DNA from 3 places in the Pseudoalteromonas sp. MMG033 genome. Region 3 is predicted to be linked to each of the others. Evidence: predicted binding sites of a transcription regulator. Region 3 holds the regulator's gene; each other region holds the start of a gene.
What was found. The regulator MetJ, encoded in region 3, represses methionine synthesis genes. The targets are predictions, from matches to a motif close to TAGACGTCTAGACGTCTA.
Positions count from the first base shown of each region.

Region 1: the regulator MetJ is predicted to act here: its motif matches at 3,658-3,675, upstream of metK (methionine adenosyltransferase).
Region 2: the regulator MetJ is predicted to act here: its motif matches at 2,002-2,019, upstream of AC2CZC_RS08790 (methylenetetrahydrofolate reductase).

Region 1 covers NZ_CM170070.1:98,754-104,848, forward strand. The annotation lists gene AC2CZC_RS00375 (methyl-accepting chemotaxis protein) at 1-1,399, shown strand, start outside; gene tkt (transketolase) at 1,526-3,517, opposite strand; gene metK (methionine adenosyltransferase) at 3,778-4,929, shown strand; gene AC2CZC_RS00390 (HDOD domain-containing protein) at 4,973-5,818, opposite strand; gene AC2CZC_RS00395 (CYTH and CHAD domain-containing protein) at 6,088-6,095, opposite strand, start outside.
Region 2 covers NZ_CM170070.1:2,003,304-2,009,398, forward strand. The annotation lists gene AC2CZC_RS08785 (zinc-dependent metalloprotease) at 1-935, shown strand, start outside; gene AC2CZC_RS08790 (methylenetetrahydrofolate reductase) at 1,004-1,960, opposite strand; gene AC2CZC_RS08795 (M16 family metallopeptidase) at 2,243-5,128, shown strand; gene cysE (serine O-acetyltransferase) at 5,336-6,095, shown strand, end outside.
Region 3 covers NZ_CM170070.1:1,765,700-1,771,794, reverse strand. The annotation lists gene metL (bifunctional aspartate kinase/homoserine dehydrogenase II) at 54-2,402, opposite strand; gene metB (cystathionine gamma-synthase) at 2,407-3,630, opposite strand; gene metJ (met regulon transcriptional regulator MetJ) at 3,959-4,279, shown strand; gene AC2CZC_RS07765 (malic enzyme-like NAD(P)-binding protein) at 4,339-5,580, opposite strand.

The DNA of each region.
Region 1 (6,095 bases), 1.7 Mb from region 3:
CACCTTAGATATCGTCAAAAAAGAGCAAAGCTACGTATTTGAGGATATTGATCGTAATATTGAACTAATGCGCTCGACCGTTGCGCAACTGGATGAAGACTTGCTCAATGACCTTGACTCATACTATGAAGCGCTCAAAGAGCAACTTCAGGGTAGTGACAGTATTGCAAACAATCGCCAACGCTTAATCACAGCGCGTATCAATACACAAAATGAGCTTAATAGCGCAGAACAGGCAACTAAAAAAGCACTTGAACAACTCGGTGAGCTTGTTGCGCAATCAAAACAGTTAGCGTTTGAAATCCAAAGCGAAGTGACTGAGGATGTGTCATCGGCCAATATTGCGACCTGGACGGGTATGATTGCCGCAACTTTACTGGCGATTGGTATTGCTTATTTCACTGTTAGCCGAATCACTAAACCACTTGCAGAAGTAAACCGCGTACTAGATATCGTTGCCAGAGGTGATATGACACACTCGCTTGATGCCTCTGCAAAAGATGAATTCGGAGAACTAGCACAAAGCTGTAATACGCTAATAGCCAGTTTAAAAGAATTGATCACAGGCATCGTTTCGCGCTCAACACAGTTGGCAGCGGCGTCAGAGCAAACTTCAGCAATTACTTCAGAGTCTAGCCACGCAATAAAGAGCCAACAATCTCAAGTTGAACAAGCCGCGACAGCAACAACAGAAATGAGCAGTACGGCACACGGTGTGAGTAACAGTGCTCATCAGGCACTTGATGAAATTAAAAACGCAGATCAAGAAGCTGAGCGCGTTAAGGGCATCTCACATGACAACAAGAGAACGATTGAGCAGCTGGCACATGAAGTAGAAGAGGTTTCTACCGTTATCAATAAACTCCACCATGATAGCTCTGCTATTGGCGGGATCTTGGATGTTATTCGCGGAATTGCTGAACAAACTAACTTACTCGCGCTCAATGCTGCAATTGAGGCTGCTCGTGCAGGTGAGCAAGGCCGTGGCTTTGCAGTAGTTGCAGACGAGGTACGCTCTTTGGCAAGTAAAACACAAGAATCAACCCAAGAGATCCAATCAATGATTGAATCATTGCAAGCTGGGGCTGAAGAAGCGGTTACCGCAATGTCAAAAGGACAACAGCAAGCAGAATCATGTGTGGCTCAGAGCGATATCGCCAACGAAGCGCTGAACTCTATCACTGATGCTGTCTCAAGAGCACACGATGTGAGTGAGGAAATTGCAACTGCAGCAAACGAACAGCAGCAAGTATCTCAAGAGATAAGCGAACGCCTTGAGTCAATCGTAACGATTGCTGAGCAAACAGCTGAAGGGGCAAATCAAACCTCAACTTCTAGCTCGGAAGTCGCTAAGCTTGCTGAAGAGTTACGTCAATCTGTATCACAGTTTAGAGTGTAAATAGACTGACTTAATTATGCGATAAGTCCATTTTTGTCATTTGGGCTTATCGTTTAAAAATACAAAGTAAAACTTATGCACAAAAAAACCGCCCTGTTGGGCGGTTTTTTAATTTCTTAAACGCGATTAAAACAAAGCGTTTGCTTTGGCGACTACGTTTTCAACAGTAAAGCCAAAGTGCTTGAATAGCTCACCAGCAGGTGCCGATTCACCAAAGGTGCTCATACCAACAATAGCACCGTTTAAACCCACATACTTGTACCAGAAATCTTCAATGCCCGCTTCAATTGCAACTCGACGAGTTATCGATGCAGGTAATACTGATTCTTTATACTCTGGAGATTGCGCATCAAATACATCTGTTGAAGGCATTGAAACAACACGTACTTTTTTACCTTCTTGACGTAATTGCTCTGCTGCTTCTACAGCCAATTGAACTTCTGAGCCGGTTGCGATAAGAATAACCTCAGGGTTTGTATCACAACTTAACACATAGCCACCGCACTTAATTGCAGCAACTTGTTCTTCAGTACGAGCTTGCTGTGCAAGACCTTGACGCGTAAATACTAAAGATGTAGGACCGTCTTTACGCTCAATCGCTTGCTGCCATGATACTGCTGACTCAACCTGATCACATGGACGCCAGCTAACTAAGTTAGGTGTCAAACGCATATTAGCAAGTTGCTCTACAGGTTGGTGTGTCGGTCCATCTTCACCTAGACCAATTGAATCATGCGTATAAACAAAGATACTTGGTTGCTTCATTAATGCAGCCATACGCACGGCATTACGTGCATATTCCATGAACATTAGGAATGTAGCACCGTAAGGAATAAAGCCTTTATGTAGGGCAATACCATTCATGATTGCAGACATACCAAACTCACGCACACCGTAGAAAATATAGTTGCCTGATGCGTCATCCGCAGTTAGACCTTTAGAGCCTTCCCAAATTGTTAGGTTAGAGCCTGCAAGGTCTGCTGAACCACCCATAAACTCTGGTAAAATTGGACCAAATGCATTTAGTGCATTTTGCGACGCCTTACGTGTTGCAGGGTTAGCAGGGGTTGCCTGTAACTCAGCAATATAAGCTTCGGTTTGCTCAGTCCAATTAGCAGGTAATTCACCTTTGGTACGACGCTCAAACTCAGCAGCAAGCTCTGGATAATGCATCTGGTACTCTGTAAATTTAACCAACCATTCGCTTTGAATTTGTTGGCCGTGTGCCGCACCATTCCATTTAGCGTAAACATCTTCAGGGATCTCGAAAGCATCATGCTTCCAACCTAAAAACTCACGCGCTGCTTTAATTTCATCATCACCTAATGGCGCACCGTGACAGTCATGGCTACCTGATTTGTTAGGTGAGCCGTAACCAATAACCGTTTTACAACAAATCAACGTTGGCTTGCCTGTTTCAGCTCGCGCAGCTTCAATCGCTTCTTTAATAGCTTCGCTATCATGACCATCCACAGCTGGAATAACATGCCAACCATAAGACTCAAAGCGCTTAGGTGTATCATCACTGAACCACCCTTCAACTTCACCGTCAATTGAAATGCCATTGTCATCCCAAAATGCGATTAACTTACCTAGCCCTAGAGTGCCCGCCAGTGAGCACGCTTCGTGAGAGATGCCTTCCATCAGACAGCCATCACCTAAAAATGCATAAGTAAAGTGGTTTACAATATCGTATTCATCACGGTTAAATTGTGCCGCAAGTGCCTTTTCGGCAATTGCCATACCAACAGCATTTGTAATGCCTTGTCCTAGAGGACCCGTTGTAGTTTCGATACCTGGTGCATACCCATATTCAGGGTGGCCAGGTGTTTTAGAGTGCATCTGACGGAAATTTTTTAAATCATCAATCGATAACTCATAACCGCTCAAGTGTAATAAAGAATAAATTAACATTGAGCCGTGACCATTTGATAATACAAATCTGTCTCTATCTACCCACTCAGGATTATTCGGGTTGTGCTTCAAATAATCGCGCCAAAGTACCTCTGCGATGTCTGCCATGCCCATGGGTGCCCCTGGGTGGCCTGATTTAGCCTTTTGTACAGCGTCCATGGATAGAACGCGAATTGCGTTTGCAAGTTCTTTGCGAGATGGCATGGATTCTCCTACCTTTAAGTGTTTGCACGGTGGTTTTAAAGGCCCATTCTTACTTAATAAAATAACCACTGCAATTAAAATCACAATAAAAGTTATAAATTCACATTGTTTTTAATGCACAAAATGCAACTATCTAAAAATAGACGTCTAGGCGTAAAAAAACTATGCATACAACCCTGTTTTAGTTAGAATAACTCCCTAGATTTTCAAGCGCTGTTTTACGCATGTTCGCGAAGCGCACTTTTTGTGAGTATAAAATAATGGCGAAACACTTATTTACTTCAGAGTCAGTTTCTGAAGGCCATCCGGATAAAATTGCGGATCAAATTTCAGATGCAGTATTAGATGCAATTCTTGAGCAAGACCCAAAAGCACGTGTTGCGTGTGAAACCTATGTAAAAACAGGTATGGTCATGGTTGGTGGTGAAGTAACCACAAGCGCTTGGGTAGACATCGAAGAGCTAACTCGTAAAACAGTTCGCGAAATTGGTTATACGCATTCAGATATGGGCTTTGACGCTGATTCTTGTGCAATCTTAAACACAATTGGTAAGCAGTCTCCTGATATTAACCAAGGTGTAGACCGCTCTCGCCCTGAAGACCAAGGTGCTGGCGACCAGGGTTTGATGTTTGGTTATGCATGTAATGAAACTGATGTTTTAATGCCTGCACCAATTACATATTCTCACCGTCTAGTTCAACGTCAAGCTGAAGTACGTAAAGACGGCACGTTACCTTGGTTACGACCAGACGCAAAATCACAGGTTACTTTTGCCTATGAAAATGGCCAACCTGTGGGTATCGATGCAGTAGTACTATCTACTCAGCACTGTGACTCAGTGTCTCAAGATGACCTAGTAGAAGCGGTAATGGAAACTATCATCAAACCAACTCTACCAAAAGAGTTGATCACTGACGCGACTAAATTCTTTATCAACCCAACTGGCCGTTTCGTGATCGGTGGTCCTATGGGCGACTGTGGTTTAACTGGTCGTAAAATCATCGTTGATACATACGGTGGCATGGCTAGACACGGCGGTGGTGCTTTCTCAGGTAAAGATCCTTCTAAGGTTGACCGTTCAGCAGCTTATGCAGGTCGTTATGTTGCTAAAAACATCGTGGCAGCAGGCTTAGCTGATAAGTGTGAGATCCAAGTTTCTTATGCAATTGGTGTTGCAGAGCCAACATCTATCAGCATTGATACATTTGGCACAGGTAAAGTAGATGAAGCGCGTCTGATCGAACTAGTTCGTGAACACTTCGACCTTCGTCCATACGGCCTTATCACTATGCTTGACCTAGAACGTCCAATTTACCAGCCAACGGCTGCATATGGTCACTTCGGCCGTGAAGAGTTCCCTTGGGAAAAAACAGACAAAGCAGAAGCACTTAAAGCAGCTGCTGGTCTTTAATAAGTCATTACTTATTATTGTAAAGGCGCCGCTGGCGCCTTTTTTATCCTATCAAGTATTCTTCGACATCTTCTTTTATATCTGTATAGTCATCATCGCTTAAATCTAAAGCAAGCATCACGTCATCTTTAAATGCATGCCAATCAGCACAACTCCTAAAGTGCTTTATTTCAAAACAAAAATTCTCCGCCAGCTTCAAAGTCGCCATGATTTGTTTTTCGACGCTAGAATCACTCTCTTGAAAAAATGACGAGTCATGATGTCGCAAAATAATTTGACATACTCTTTTTGGCAAATGCCAAGAGCTTGCTAAATAATATCCTACAACAGTGTGATTTGTTGGGTACTGTTGCGCTTCATACTCTATCAGCGAGTGCTCTGGACGTTGTGCAGCACGCATAAGCACATCATTATAATCTTCAAAGCGCATCGCCATTGCTGGGATCCCGGCATCATGGAACAAACCGAGTAATTGCAAATCTTCAATTGGCATTGCCGAATTCACTTTTTTTCCAATGAGCATGGCAACTTGTGAAATATCAGACGCACTATCCCAAAAACGCTGCAAGGAAATACAACAGTCATCTTGCGCAAACGCACTTTTTAGCAAATGCCCAGTCACCACTTGAGTAATACAATTCATCCCCAAAAACATCACAGCCTGCTTAATGTCTGTCACAGTTCTAGACATGCCATATGCAGGAGAGTTGATAACTTTTAATACAGCAGCAGACGTAGCGACATCTTCTGTAATAATGCCAGCTACTCGATTTAATTCAGGTTCATCTCTATTTAATTCATCTTGGAGGCTTTGTAAGATCTCTGGCTTAGCAGGTAAACTAAAGCCGGATCTTAAATCTGCTAAAACTTTGTCATCAATATCTATCATAGGTCACCTATGTGGTGGCTTTGATTTTAGTGTAGTAGATGAATTTTGACCTGTCGCGACTATTTAGTAATCTCTAATAGTCATCAATTTGGATCAGATTAAGTGAAATAGTTCGAGTAATTGATTGTTGAACTTGGCAACAAAATAGTAACTGAAGAAAGAAAAGTGCTTTGTACAATATTTATTTTTTAATGACTCGTATTTTTAGATTAAAGAATCAGATTCAGGGCGCTTTTAACACCCTGAATGTAGCAGTTTTTACCCAAACTTTACCAAT
Region 2 (6,095 bases), 240 kb from region 3:
CCAACGACATGGGATTGGCGTATATCTCTGATGCAGACGCAAGACCGCAAGGTGGTGCTCACCCGACGGCACACTTGTGGGATAACGGTGAAGACCCAACAGCTGAACTACGTCGTGTGATGGGCATTCGCCAACAAGCCCTGGCTCAATTTGGTCCTAATAACATCAAAAAAGGCGTTGCCTTATCACAGTTAGAAGAAAAGTTGGTGCCACTGTATTTATTCCACAGGTATCAAGTTGAGTCTGCTGTGAAGTTGATAGGCGGCGTTGATTACGACTATGAAGTACGCGGTGAAGACAAAGTAAAAGGTGCACATGTTGTGGCAAAAGCACAGCAAGTGGATGCATTGCAGGCACTGTTGGAGACATTATCTCCTGAGTCACTGAGTATTCCTGAGTCTGTACTGGCGGTGATCCCACCTAAGGCTTACGGTGAGTCGAGAAATCGCGAAAGTGTTCATGGCAGAACTGGCTTGACGTTAGATGCTATGGCATTACCAGAAATGGCAACCCAGCACACATTGAAGTTATTACTGAATGCCGAGCGTTTAAATCGCGTTGCTCAGCAGTATGCGCGCAATGACCGCTATTTAGGCAGTGATGAAGTATTGGCAAAGGTCCATGCGCATGTATTTGAAGCCAATGCAAAATCTACTATGGCGAAAAAGTTAAACCAACGCGTGCAGTATTTAACGGCCTATCGCATGGCGGATCTGAGCCTGAGCGATAAAGTTGCACCAGAGGTGCAAGCACAGCTTCGCTATTATTTGCGACAAGTCGCGCAGGACACAACAGAACAGTCGCTGTTTTCAAGCCCAAGTAAAGCTGATGCGTTTTCGCTCTATTTAGGCGAGCATATTCAGTATTTCTTAAAAGAAGGTAAATGGCCTGCAAATTATGCGCCTTTGGCTATGCCTCCTGGGTCTCCGATTTAAGCGCTGAGTTATCATGAAAAAAGCCCCATTTTGGGGCTTTTTACGAGATGAATGGTGTACTGAAATGATTAAGCGATTTGCTTCTCTGCCAGTTGCAATTCCATGGTGGCTTTGAGTAGGCGATACAAATTGATAGAGGCATCAATTTCTTCTTTACGGTTGGTTAAGCTCTCAATGTTTAGGCCAAGAGGAATATCCAAGTGCGCGCAACTTCGTAAAATCAAATCTAAATTCTCACGGCAAATTTTTATTGATTCATTGAGCGTATTGTCGGCATCTAACATGCGCCATTTAGTTGCTTCTGGCACTGAGATACCCAACCACTGCATAAACTCGAGTGTCTTTTGCCCACCACAGGGGGTGAAGGTCAAAATAATGCGCTTTGGTTCATTGCCTTGCTGACGACAAGTACGTGCATAACTGGTTAATAAATCAATCGTTGCTTGCGCATCATACACTGCTTGAGATATGAAATACTCGCAGCCTTTGGTGGTTTTATCGATCAGTCTCTCATGCTCATTGCGTTTGTTTGCATGGCGCTCAGCGATAGTAACACCGCCCAAGAAAAAGTCTTGTGTATGCTCACGTAAAGTTTGATAAGCCTCAGGCAAACCTAATTTTATGTCGCCTTTTGAAGATGGGCTGCCCACTAGCACAAGGTTGTTCAAGCCAAAATCTTGTTTTGTTTTCTGTAACCATTGGGTGAACTCTTCTCTGTCCCGTTGTGCAACACTTTTATAGGTGATGACGTCTAGATTAGATAAATCACGGACTAATTTACTGTATTCAACCGGGTCGACTGTTTGCTTAAAAGGAAAAGGTCTTGGCACCTGTGTACGGCTGCTTTCATCTTGAATGTCGTAAATCACCACCCCATCATACTCGATTTCATGCAATCGATTTAACAGCTTAGTGGCAATCGTTTGAAGCTGTTCGCTATCTGTGCCTAGCTTAGGTGGAGTTGTACCAATTAAATATACGCCTTGATTAGGGTCTAATATTTTCTCTTGCAGCGTTAAAGCCATGTCCTCATTCCCGCTCATTCATCATTACAGGGTAAATATAGCAGCCATTTAGACGTCTAGATAGATTTTTTTATTGAATTTACTTCATTAAATATGATTTTTTTTCATAAGGACTGAAATTAAAGAACATTATGGTGCAAATTTTTAATGCAATCCGAGGTAAGTTTTTTTCACCATTTATCGAGATATATGAGATTTTTGCTTTCTTTAAGGCATAATCAGGGAATAAACCTGTGCTTTGCACTGGCATACAGAGACAAAATGATAAATTTAGGGACGCATATGAAATTTAAGCTTTTGGCAACCAGCCTTGCTGTTACCTTGGCACTGAGTGGCTGCGCTGCAAATAACGCAAACAATACCAATAGTCTTCAAAGCAATGCCGTAGCTGCGGTGAACACTGCTGAAAACAAAGTGTTTTCTCAAGACTATGTCTTGGAAGAGCTCGATAATGGGCTACGTGTGATGGTGGTTAAGACTGATTATCCCGATGTTGTATCTTTACAGATCCCAGTATCCGTTGGTTCGCGCAATGAAATCGAAGATGGCAAAACAGGTTTTGCACACTTCTTTGAACATATGATGTTTAAGGGGTCTAAAAAATACCCTGAAGCAATCTACAAAGACATCATCAAAAATTCAGGGGTTGATAACCGCGCTTATACAACCAACGACTACACCAATTATTATTTAAGCTTCTCTAAAGAACATTTAGAAAAAGTATTAGAGATCCAGTCTGATATTTTCCAAAACCTACATTTTAGCGAAGAGCAATTCCGTACAGAGGCGTTGACCGTAAAGGGGGAATACCTTAAAAATAATGCCAATCCGCTTCGCAAATTATTAGGTGCTGTACGTGAAAAGGCGTTTGATGAGCACACCTATAAACATACTACGATGGGCTTTTTTGAAGATATAGAGGCAATGCCAGATCAAATGGCCTATGCGGATTTATTCTTCGAGCGCTTTTATAAGCCTGAATATGCGACCATCATCATCGTGGGTGATGTGGAGCCACAAGCCACGATAAATATGGTGAAAAAGCACTGGGGTGAGTGGCAGCGTGGTGAATATCAAGCAGAGATCCCAGTCGAGCCAAAGCAGCAAGCAGCAAAATACCAGCATGTCGTCAATGAAGGGCAACCGGGTCACTGGTTATTAGTCTCTTACAAAGGACCAGCTTGGCAGCCAACTGAAAAAGATCGTGCGGCAGTAGATTTAATTTCCGAGTTATATTTCTCAGAAAACTCTAAGTTATATCAAGAGTTGGTCGTGGATAAGCAAATTGCGACACAATTGATTACCTATAATGCAGAAACAAAAGATCCCGGCCTTTTACATGTGTTCGTTAAAGTCGAAGACGAAAAAGACCTTGTGACCGTGCGTGACGCAATTAACCGTACTTATGCGACAGCACGTACGGAATTGGTAGATGAAGGCAAGCTGGCGGCGCTTAAATCAAATAAGCGTTATAGCTTTGCCAATGATTTAGACTCATCAAAAGCAATTGCATCTATGCTAGCAAGCTATGTGCACTTTGAACGTGATCCTGAAGTTATCAACCAAATGTATGCAACGGCAGACACTGTCACCCCAGAAGACATTCGCCGCATCGCAAACAAATACTTTGTTGATTCTGGACGCAATACCGTCACCATGTCAGCAAAAGCTGAAATCACTGGTTTTGATAAAGAAGTAGCGCTTGATGCACTGACGGCTGAGCTAAACCGCCCTACAGAGCAGCACTTTACTGTACTAGATAAAACGTCAAATTCACCGCTTGTTGATGTGAATTGGTTATTTTACACGGGCGCGGCGGCTGATCCGGTTGGGAAAAAAGGGGTTGCTGCTTTGACCGCAGCAATGCTGGCTAAAGGTGGCAGTGCAACTAAGTCATATAAAGAAATTCAAAAAGCCATGTACCCGCTAGCGGGTAGCTTTGCTCATCAAGTAGATAAAGAAATGATTGCATTGCGTGGTCGTGTGCATAAAGACAATGCACAGCAGTGGTATGCATTAGTTGGTGAGCAACTGCTCAATCCAGGCTTTAGAGAAGATGACTTTAGTCGCCTGAAAAAAGAGCTGATTGATAACATTAATTCAGACTTAAAGTCGTCCAATGATGAAGAGCTGGGTAAAGAGGTGCTTTATCATAAGTTGTATCAAGGTCATGCCTATGAAAGTCTTAATTTAGGTGATTTGTCAGATTTAGAAGCCCTAACATTGCAAGATGTGAAGGATTTCTATCACAGTCAGTTCACTCAGGCGAAGTTAAATCTAGGGTTAACAGGTGCGTTAAATGACGATTTGAAGGCGCAATTGATACAAGACTTAACGCGTTTACCAAAAGGTGAAGAAAAGCGTTTAAATGTTACGGATGCACCTGCACTAGATGGGATCCATGCGACCGTAGTTGAGAAAAGCGCTAAATCAACGGCGGTGTCATTTGGTTTCCCAATTGACACCGTACGTAGTAGCAAAGATTGGACTGCGTTATGGTTAGTACGTTCATACTTTGGTGAGCACCGTAATTCAGGCGCTTTCCTATTTGACCGAATTCGTCAAACTCGTGGTATGAACTATGGCGATTATGCTTACATAGAATACTTCCCACGCGGTATGTACCAAACTATGCCTGATGCGAACTTAGGTCGCTCTGAGCAGATCTTCCAAGTTTGGTTACGTCCACTGCGCTCAAATAACGACGCGCATTTTGCCACTCGTGTCGCGGTGTATGAGCTTGATAAGATGATTAAGCAAGGGATGAGTGAAAAAGACTTTGAAGCTACGCGTAATTTCTTAAACAACTATGTGCCGCAGCTGGTGGCGAGTCAGGACAGACAACTTGGTTATGCATTGGATAGCCAATTCTATAATACCGATGAGTTTGTAAGCCTAGTTCGTTCACAGCTTGCGAGTTTGAGCTTAGATGACGTCAACCGTGTGATCCGTGAAAACCTACAAACTGAGAATATGCACTATGTGTTTGTGACAGGTGACGGTGAAGATATGAAGCAGCGTCTTGCTAGTGAGCAGGTGTCACCGCTGAAGTACAATGTCAGCAAGCCGCAGGCTTTACTTGATGAAGATAAGATAGTAGAGAGTTATAAGCTGTCTGTGCCTGCAAATAACATTGAAGTCATACAAGCACAGGATTTATTTAAATAAACCTCTAAGTTGTATGACAGAACAAACGCCTCGCTTATGCGGGGCGTTTTTATTGATTAGCATTAAGTTGCATAAGCGTAAAAAAAACACCATTATAGGAACCTTCAGTTATAATTAATAACTAGAAATTCGAGGCTGGCTAGTGCTATCAAAGGGTGATGCACGCTAAGATAAGAAACGACAGTAAATGACAGACATGTGGAAATTATGAGACACGAAATTTGGCAACAATTGAGAGAAGAAGCCCAAGAGCTTGTACAAAGAGAGCCCTTACTCGCCAGTCACGTTTATTCAAGTGTGCTCAATCACGAATGTTTGGGGTCAGCGTTGAGTTTTATTGTGGCAAATAAGCTCTCAGATGCCGTTGTGTCTGCATTTACGATTCGAGAATTGTTTGATCAAGCGTTTGTTGATTGCGATCGAATGCTGACTCATGTGGCTCATGATATAAAAGCTGTTAAAGATCGAGACCCCGCTGCCGATAGTTATCTTAACGTGATATTAAACTTGAAGGGTTTCCATGCATTACAAGCACACCGTCTCGCATACTGTCTGTGGCGACAACAGCGCAAAGAGCTCGCCCGCTTTATTCAAAGTCGCACCTCTGAAGTTTTTGGCGTTGACATCCATCCTGCTTGTAAAGTCGGCCATGGTATTATGCTTGACCATGCGACTGGTATAGTCATTGGTGAAACCGCGGTAATTGAAGATAATGTATCTATTTTGCAGTCAGTCACACTCGGCGGTACGGGTAATGAGCAAGGTGATCGTCATCCTAAGATCCGTGCCGGTGTTTTAATTGGTGCTGGCGCAAAAGTACTTGGTAACATTGAAGTAGGTGAAGGGGCACGCATTGGCGCAGGCTCGGTAGTATTAAAAGCCGTTGCACCGCATACCACGGTAGTGGGTGTACCTGCCAAAGTGGTCGGTAAACCAAATTGCCCATGCCCTGCAGAGAGCATGGATC
Region 3 (6,095 bases):
GCCATGCTAAGCATGGCCTTTTAGTTATTCAATCTCTTGGCAAAAAAGAACTATTACTTGAGCTTTTGAGTTAACCAGTACAAATCTGAATGTATGCCTGCTGCTGTCACTTCTTTACCCGCACCAGGGCCTTGGATAACCAATGGATTACTTTCATACCATTGGCTGGTGATCACAAATATATTGTCACCAGGCGTTAGATTTGCGATTGCACTACCGGCTTCTGCAAAAGCAATACCGACTTTCGCACTGACTTTACCTTGGGAGTCGACCTCTAATGCACCAGTATAGCGCAATGCTTTACCTTCAGATTGTGCTTTCTCATAACGAGATTGGTAAAACTCATCTAGCGCTTCACGCTTGGCCAAAAACGAATCCCAGTCACCGTCAGCCAGGTGCGCAGGCATCAAAGGTTCTAGAGCGATGTCGTCAACATCAAGCTGTAAACCTAGGTCTCTGGCTAAAATAAGCAGTTTACGCTGCATATCTCGTCCTGATAAATCCTCTCGAGGATCAGGCTCTGTATAGCCCATGGACTGTGCTTCTAACACCAGATCAGAAAACGCTTTACTGCCATCAAAGCTGCTACATAACCACGAAAGCGTACCGGAGAATACACCCTCAATGCGCGTCACTGTATCGCCACTATTTTGTAAATCCGCGAGGGCAAAATTAATCGGTAATCCAGCACCAACACTGGTGTTATATCGCCAATGCAAGTTACGCTCTTGTAGCTGCTCAAGCAGCTTACCATACCAAGCTTGCTCTGCTGTACCTGCATATTTATTGGCACTGATCAGGTGACAATCATGTGCGACAAAACTAGGGTACATATTGCTAAAGGCATCGCTGGCAGTGATGTCTATCACGACCTTATTTTCATAATCAAGCTCACCAATGCGCTCTAGTAAATCTGCTGGCTGATAGCCTTGTGCTTCACTACGCCACTGCTGCTGCCAGTTTTCAATATTAATACCACTTGGGCAAAACAACATTTCTTTTGAGCGAACCAATGCAACAACTTTAAGATCGAAGGTCGCTTGGAGCTTTTCAACTTGTTTTTGGCATTGCTCAACAAATACCTCACCGACATTGCCAAGTCCGGCGATGATCACAGCAAGTTCTCGGCCTTTGTTCACCAATTTATCATGCAAAATAGCCAGTACATCACTGTCTATTGATTGATCGGTTAAGAACAAGGCATAGCTACCATCGCTGTGAGTAAAGCGTACAACCACATCTTGCTGCTCTAACACAGTAGCAGCCTGCTGAGTTAAATGCGCCGTTTCATGACTTGGCGCAACAATTGCCAATCCTCTGAGGTGTGACTCAACAATGTTACCCCGCCCTGCTAAATGACTCGCAACAGCATGCGTGTCCTTACTTGGCACAAGTAAATAATCATCACCCCCTTTATTAAAGTGATGAATACTATGCTGTATGAGCTGACTCAAAGTACGAACTTCGCCAACAGCTAGTCCTTCAACACGGATCAAATCTAGCTCATCAAAAGTGGTGATAAAACGTTTGTCTTTGCTATAGCCTTGCTTAACGATTTCCGTACCAACGACCTCTGGGTCATAGCTACTACGAACTTGTAATTTTATATTGGTATCTTTTAATGGAGAAAGTGTTTTCGCATGCAGTACAGGGTTGCCAAGGCGAGCTAATAGGTTGGCTTGAACACGGCACACTTTTGGATATTTTATTGCAGAACTCACTTTACGAGGGTCCGTGCTAAATACGCCCTGCGTATCAGTCCAAATTGAAACCGCTTTAGCATCAATATAGTTAGCAAGTAAAGTTGCGCTATAGTCACTGCCATTACGTCCAAGTGTAATTGTTTTTGCGTCGCAATCTGAGGCAATAAAGCCAGTCACAACGTAAATCTTATCCGCTTTAATTTGCGCAAGACAAGCTTGCTTATTTTGAGCGTGTAATAATTGTCCCTGATGCTGTGTGAACAGCGTTCTTGCATCAACATCCAACGATTCCACATTTAACGTGCAAAGCAAACGCGCTAATAATCTTGCTGACCAAATCTCACCATGAGCCAGCAATGTCGCCTCGTGCAACACGCCACCCTTGGCCGCTTTAGCAATGCTCTGCAATTCATCTTTTAGTTGGCTTGATAATGCACTCACCTGTTGACTATCAAATAGCTCGCTTAGAAGCTGATTTTGATGATTTTCTACCTGCAATAAGATGTCGTTAAATCCATTGTCATCTTTTTGCACATAGCTTTGCCATAGCTTGACCAAAGTATTGGTCGTTTTACCGGCTGCAGAAACGACTACACAATCACCCGCTTGGCATTGGCCCAAAATAATATTTGCAACCGCTTGATAACGTGCTGCTGAGCTCAGGCTTGAGCCACCAAATTTATGTACTACTTTTGTCATGTGCTTACCATAAAACCGTATGTGCTGGTGATAACTTAAAATCTTTAGCACTGTCTGAACTGCCAGATTCAGGGCTATTTACTTTTTGAAAAGCCAGCTCTAAATCAGCAAGTAAATCTTCTACATCTTCGATACCAACTGAAATACGGATCAAAGTATCTCCAACGCCTGCTTCAAGGCGAGCCTGTGGTTCCATGCCCGCATGAGTCATAGTCGCTGGGTGGCAAATTAAACTTTCCACACCGCCTAAAGATTCTGCCAAAGAGAACTGAGAAAGTGAGGTTAAAAATGTCGCAGAGTCTTTCAGAGTCCCTTTAATATCAAAACTCACCATGCCACCAAATCCATGCTGCTGCTTTTTCGCAAGTTCGTGCTGAGGGTGTGATTCAAGACCCGGGTAATATACCTGCTCGACAAAGGGTGAGGCTTCTAAATACTGCGCAATCGCTAATGCATTTTGCTCATGCTGCTTTAGGCGTACTTTTAATGTTCTTAAACCGCGCAGTGTTAAGTAACTATCAAACGGAGAGCCCGTGATCCCGATATTATTTGCCCACCAAGCAAGCTCATCGCCGAGCTCTTGAGTGCGTGCAATAACGGCACCACCAACAACATCTGAGTGGCCATTAATAAATTTAGTGGTTGAATGCACCACGATGTCTACACCGAACGCAATTGGATTTTGCAATGCCGGTGATAAAAATGTATTGTCCGCAGCAACCAAAGCACCACACCCATGTGCAGCATTCACCACGGCCTCAATATCCGTTAAACGTAAAATAGGGTTACTCGGTGTTTCTATCCAAACAATCTTAGGTGCAATCTCTGCAATTTGCGCAAGGCTGTCAGGCTGAGTCAAATCAAGCACTTTTACTTTCAGTAAGCCACGCTTCTCCAACGATGTAAATAAGCGGTAGCTTCCACCATAACAGTCATGTGGAATAACCAGCGTATCATCATGATTTAACAGCTGTGTGACTAGGTGAACTGCTGCCATGCCAGTTGCCGTGATAATGCCTTTTTCACCACCCTCTAGTTGCGTCAGGGTGTCGGCTAATATATCGCGATTTGGATTACCACTGCGACCGTAATCATAGTCTCGCTTCTTATCAAAATCAGCAAAAGAATAGGTCGTAGATAAATAAAGAGGAGGCACAACTGCACCGTGATGCTTGTCAGCATCGATGCCATTTCTTACGGCAATCGTTGACTTTTTACTTTGGCTCATAGGTCACCTAGATACTTGGATGTTTAGACGTCTAAAAGGTTAGATGAACAATTAAAAGATGTCAAAGCATTTATCCTTCTATATGGCTAAATAACTAGTATTTGACTATCTTATTCAAACCGATAAAATTTCGCCACGAAAGCGATAAAGGATGTCAATAAGACTGGATCTTTGACCAAATATGGCAAAAGACCGAGTATTCTGCCAATTTCCTGTACAATGCACACACATAAATTTTGTGCGAAGTACACACCGTCTGCAGTTCACTCAGCACGCAAAATACAGTCTTATTTGCATTCAAGGTAAACACTGAGGCAAGTACACAATTATGGCTAAATGGAACGGTGAATATGTTCACCCTTATGCAGAACACGGTAAAAAATCAGAACAAGTGAAAAAGATCACGGTTTCAATTCCTCTGAATGTACTTAAAGTACTGACGGATGAAAGGACTCGTCGACAGGTGAATAACCTGCGCCATGCAACAAACAGTGAATTATTGTGTGAAGCTTTTCTTCATGCCTTTACAGGGCAACCTTTGCCAAACGATGAAGATTTAAGAAAAGATAATCCTGAAAAGATCCCTGCGGAAGTTCGTGAAATCATGGAAAAAATGGGCTTAGAAATCCCAGAGATCAACGAAGATTAAGTCTTTGTTCAAGCCAAAAAAAGCCTCACAAATATGTGAGGCTTTTTTGTATCTGGTGATTAGGCCATGTAATTTTCTGGCATATCAATTTGCGCCACACCTGAGTCAATTGCAGCTTGTGCAACCGCTTTCGCTATGCGAGGAAGTAAGCGCGGATCCATTGGTTTTGGAATAATATACTCTGAGCCAAACTCCAATGTATCTACTTCCGCTGCAACCAATACTTCTTGAGGTACAGGCTCTTTAGCAATACTACGGATCGCTTCCACTGCTGCAATCTTCATTTCATCGTTAATAGCGGTTGCACGCACATCAAGCGCACCACGGAAAATGAATGGGAAACACAGTACGTTATTAACCTGATTAGGATAATCAGAGCGGCCTGTCGCCATGATTAAATCATCACGCGCGCCATGAGCCACTTCTGGACTGATCTCTGGATCTGGGTTAGAACATGCAAATACCACTGGCTTATCAGCCATCAACTTCAAGTCTTCCGGTGATAATAAGTCAGGACCAGATACACCTACAAACACATCAGCCTCAGCAATGACATCTTGCAAAGTACGCTTGTCCGTATTGTTGGCAAACAGCGTTTTGTATTCATTTAAGTCATCGCGACGTGTATGGATAACACCTTTGCGGTCTAGCATATAAATGTGTTCGCGTTGTGCACCACATTTAATCAATAGCTCCATACATGCGATAGCTGCAGCACCTGCGCCTAAGCAAACAATGATGGCTTCTTTGATGTCTTTACCTTGAATTTCAAGCGCATTCAACATACCCGCAGCTGTAACAATCGCTGTACCGTGTTGATCATCATGGAAAACCGGTACATCACAACGCTCAATCAACGCTTTTTCGATCTCGAAACACTCAGGTGCTTTGATATCTTCTAAGTTAATACCACCAAATGTGTCTGCAATGTTTGCAACCGTATTGATAAAGTCTTCAGTTGTGTTGTGCTTCACTTCAATATCAATTGAGTCCAATCCAGCAAAACGCTTAAATAAAAGAGCTTTACCTTCCATCACAGGCTTAGACGCCAATGGGCCTAAATTACCTAGGCCTAAAATAGCAGTACCATTACTGATAACAGCGACCATATTGCCTTTGCCGGTATAACGATATGCATTGGCTGGATCGGCTGCAATTTCACGTACAGGTTCTGCAACACCTGGACTATAAGCTAGGGCAAGATCTTTGACTGATTCAGCTGGCTTTGTCAGCTCAACACTGATTTTACCTGGGACGGGGTGTGCGTGGTAATGTAATGCTTTTTCACGTAAATCTGACATGACGCGATTTTTTCCTACGAGAAGTTAAAAGTGAGAGTGAGATAAAAATTCGCTAACTGCCTTAAACAATACCTTTTTTGAAAATTAATTCAAGCACTATCAGGTCTATCCTGTTAGCAGATATTTTTTGTAATTTAGCGACTTTTAAGCCACTTTTCATCAATATTTACTGCAACAATTTAACGCTTACACAAACTAAACAGGGCGACAATAGATTAATTTATATGCAAAATAGACAATAAAATCATCTTAGAACAACAATCACAGCATTAATCCAACTTTAAAGAAAGATAACTACATTTAGTGACATTTAGATGACTTTAATAACAAATTTAACCCGCATAACTATTCATAACTAAGGCGAATTTAAACACTCAACACCAACCTATTAATCATAAAAACGAGGTCACAGATGCGATGGTTTATTATGCTAACAATCTATTGTTTTAACTATGTTATAGAACAAATATGGCAACTTTTTAATACAATACCAAGTTGAGAGTGATTTTTATTGC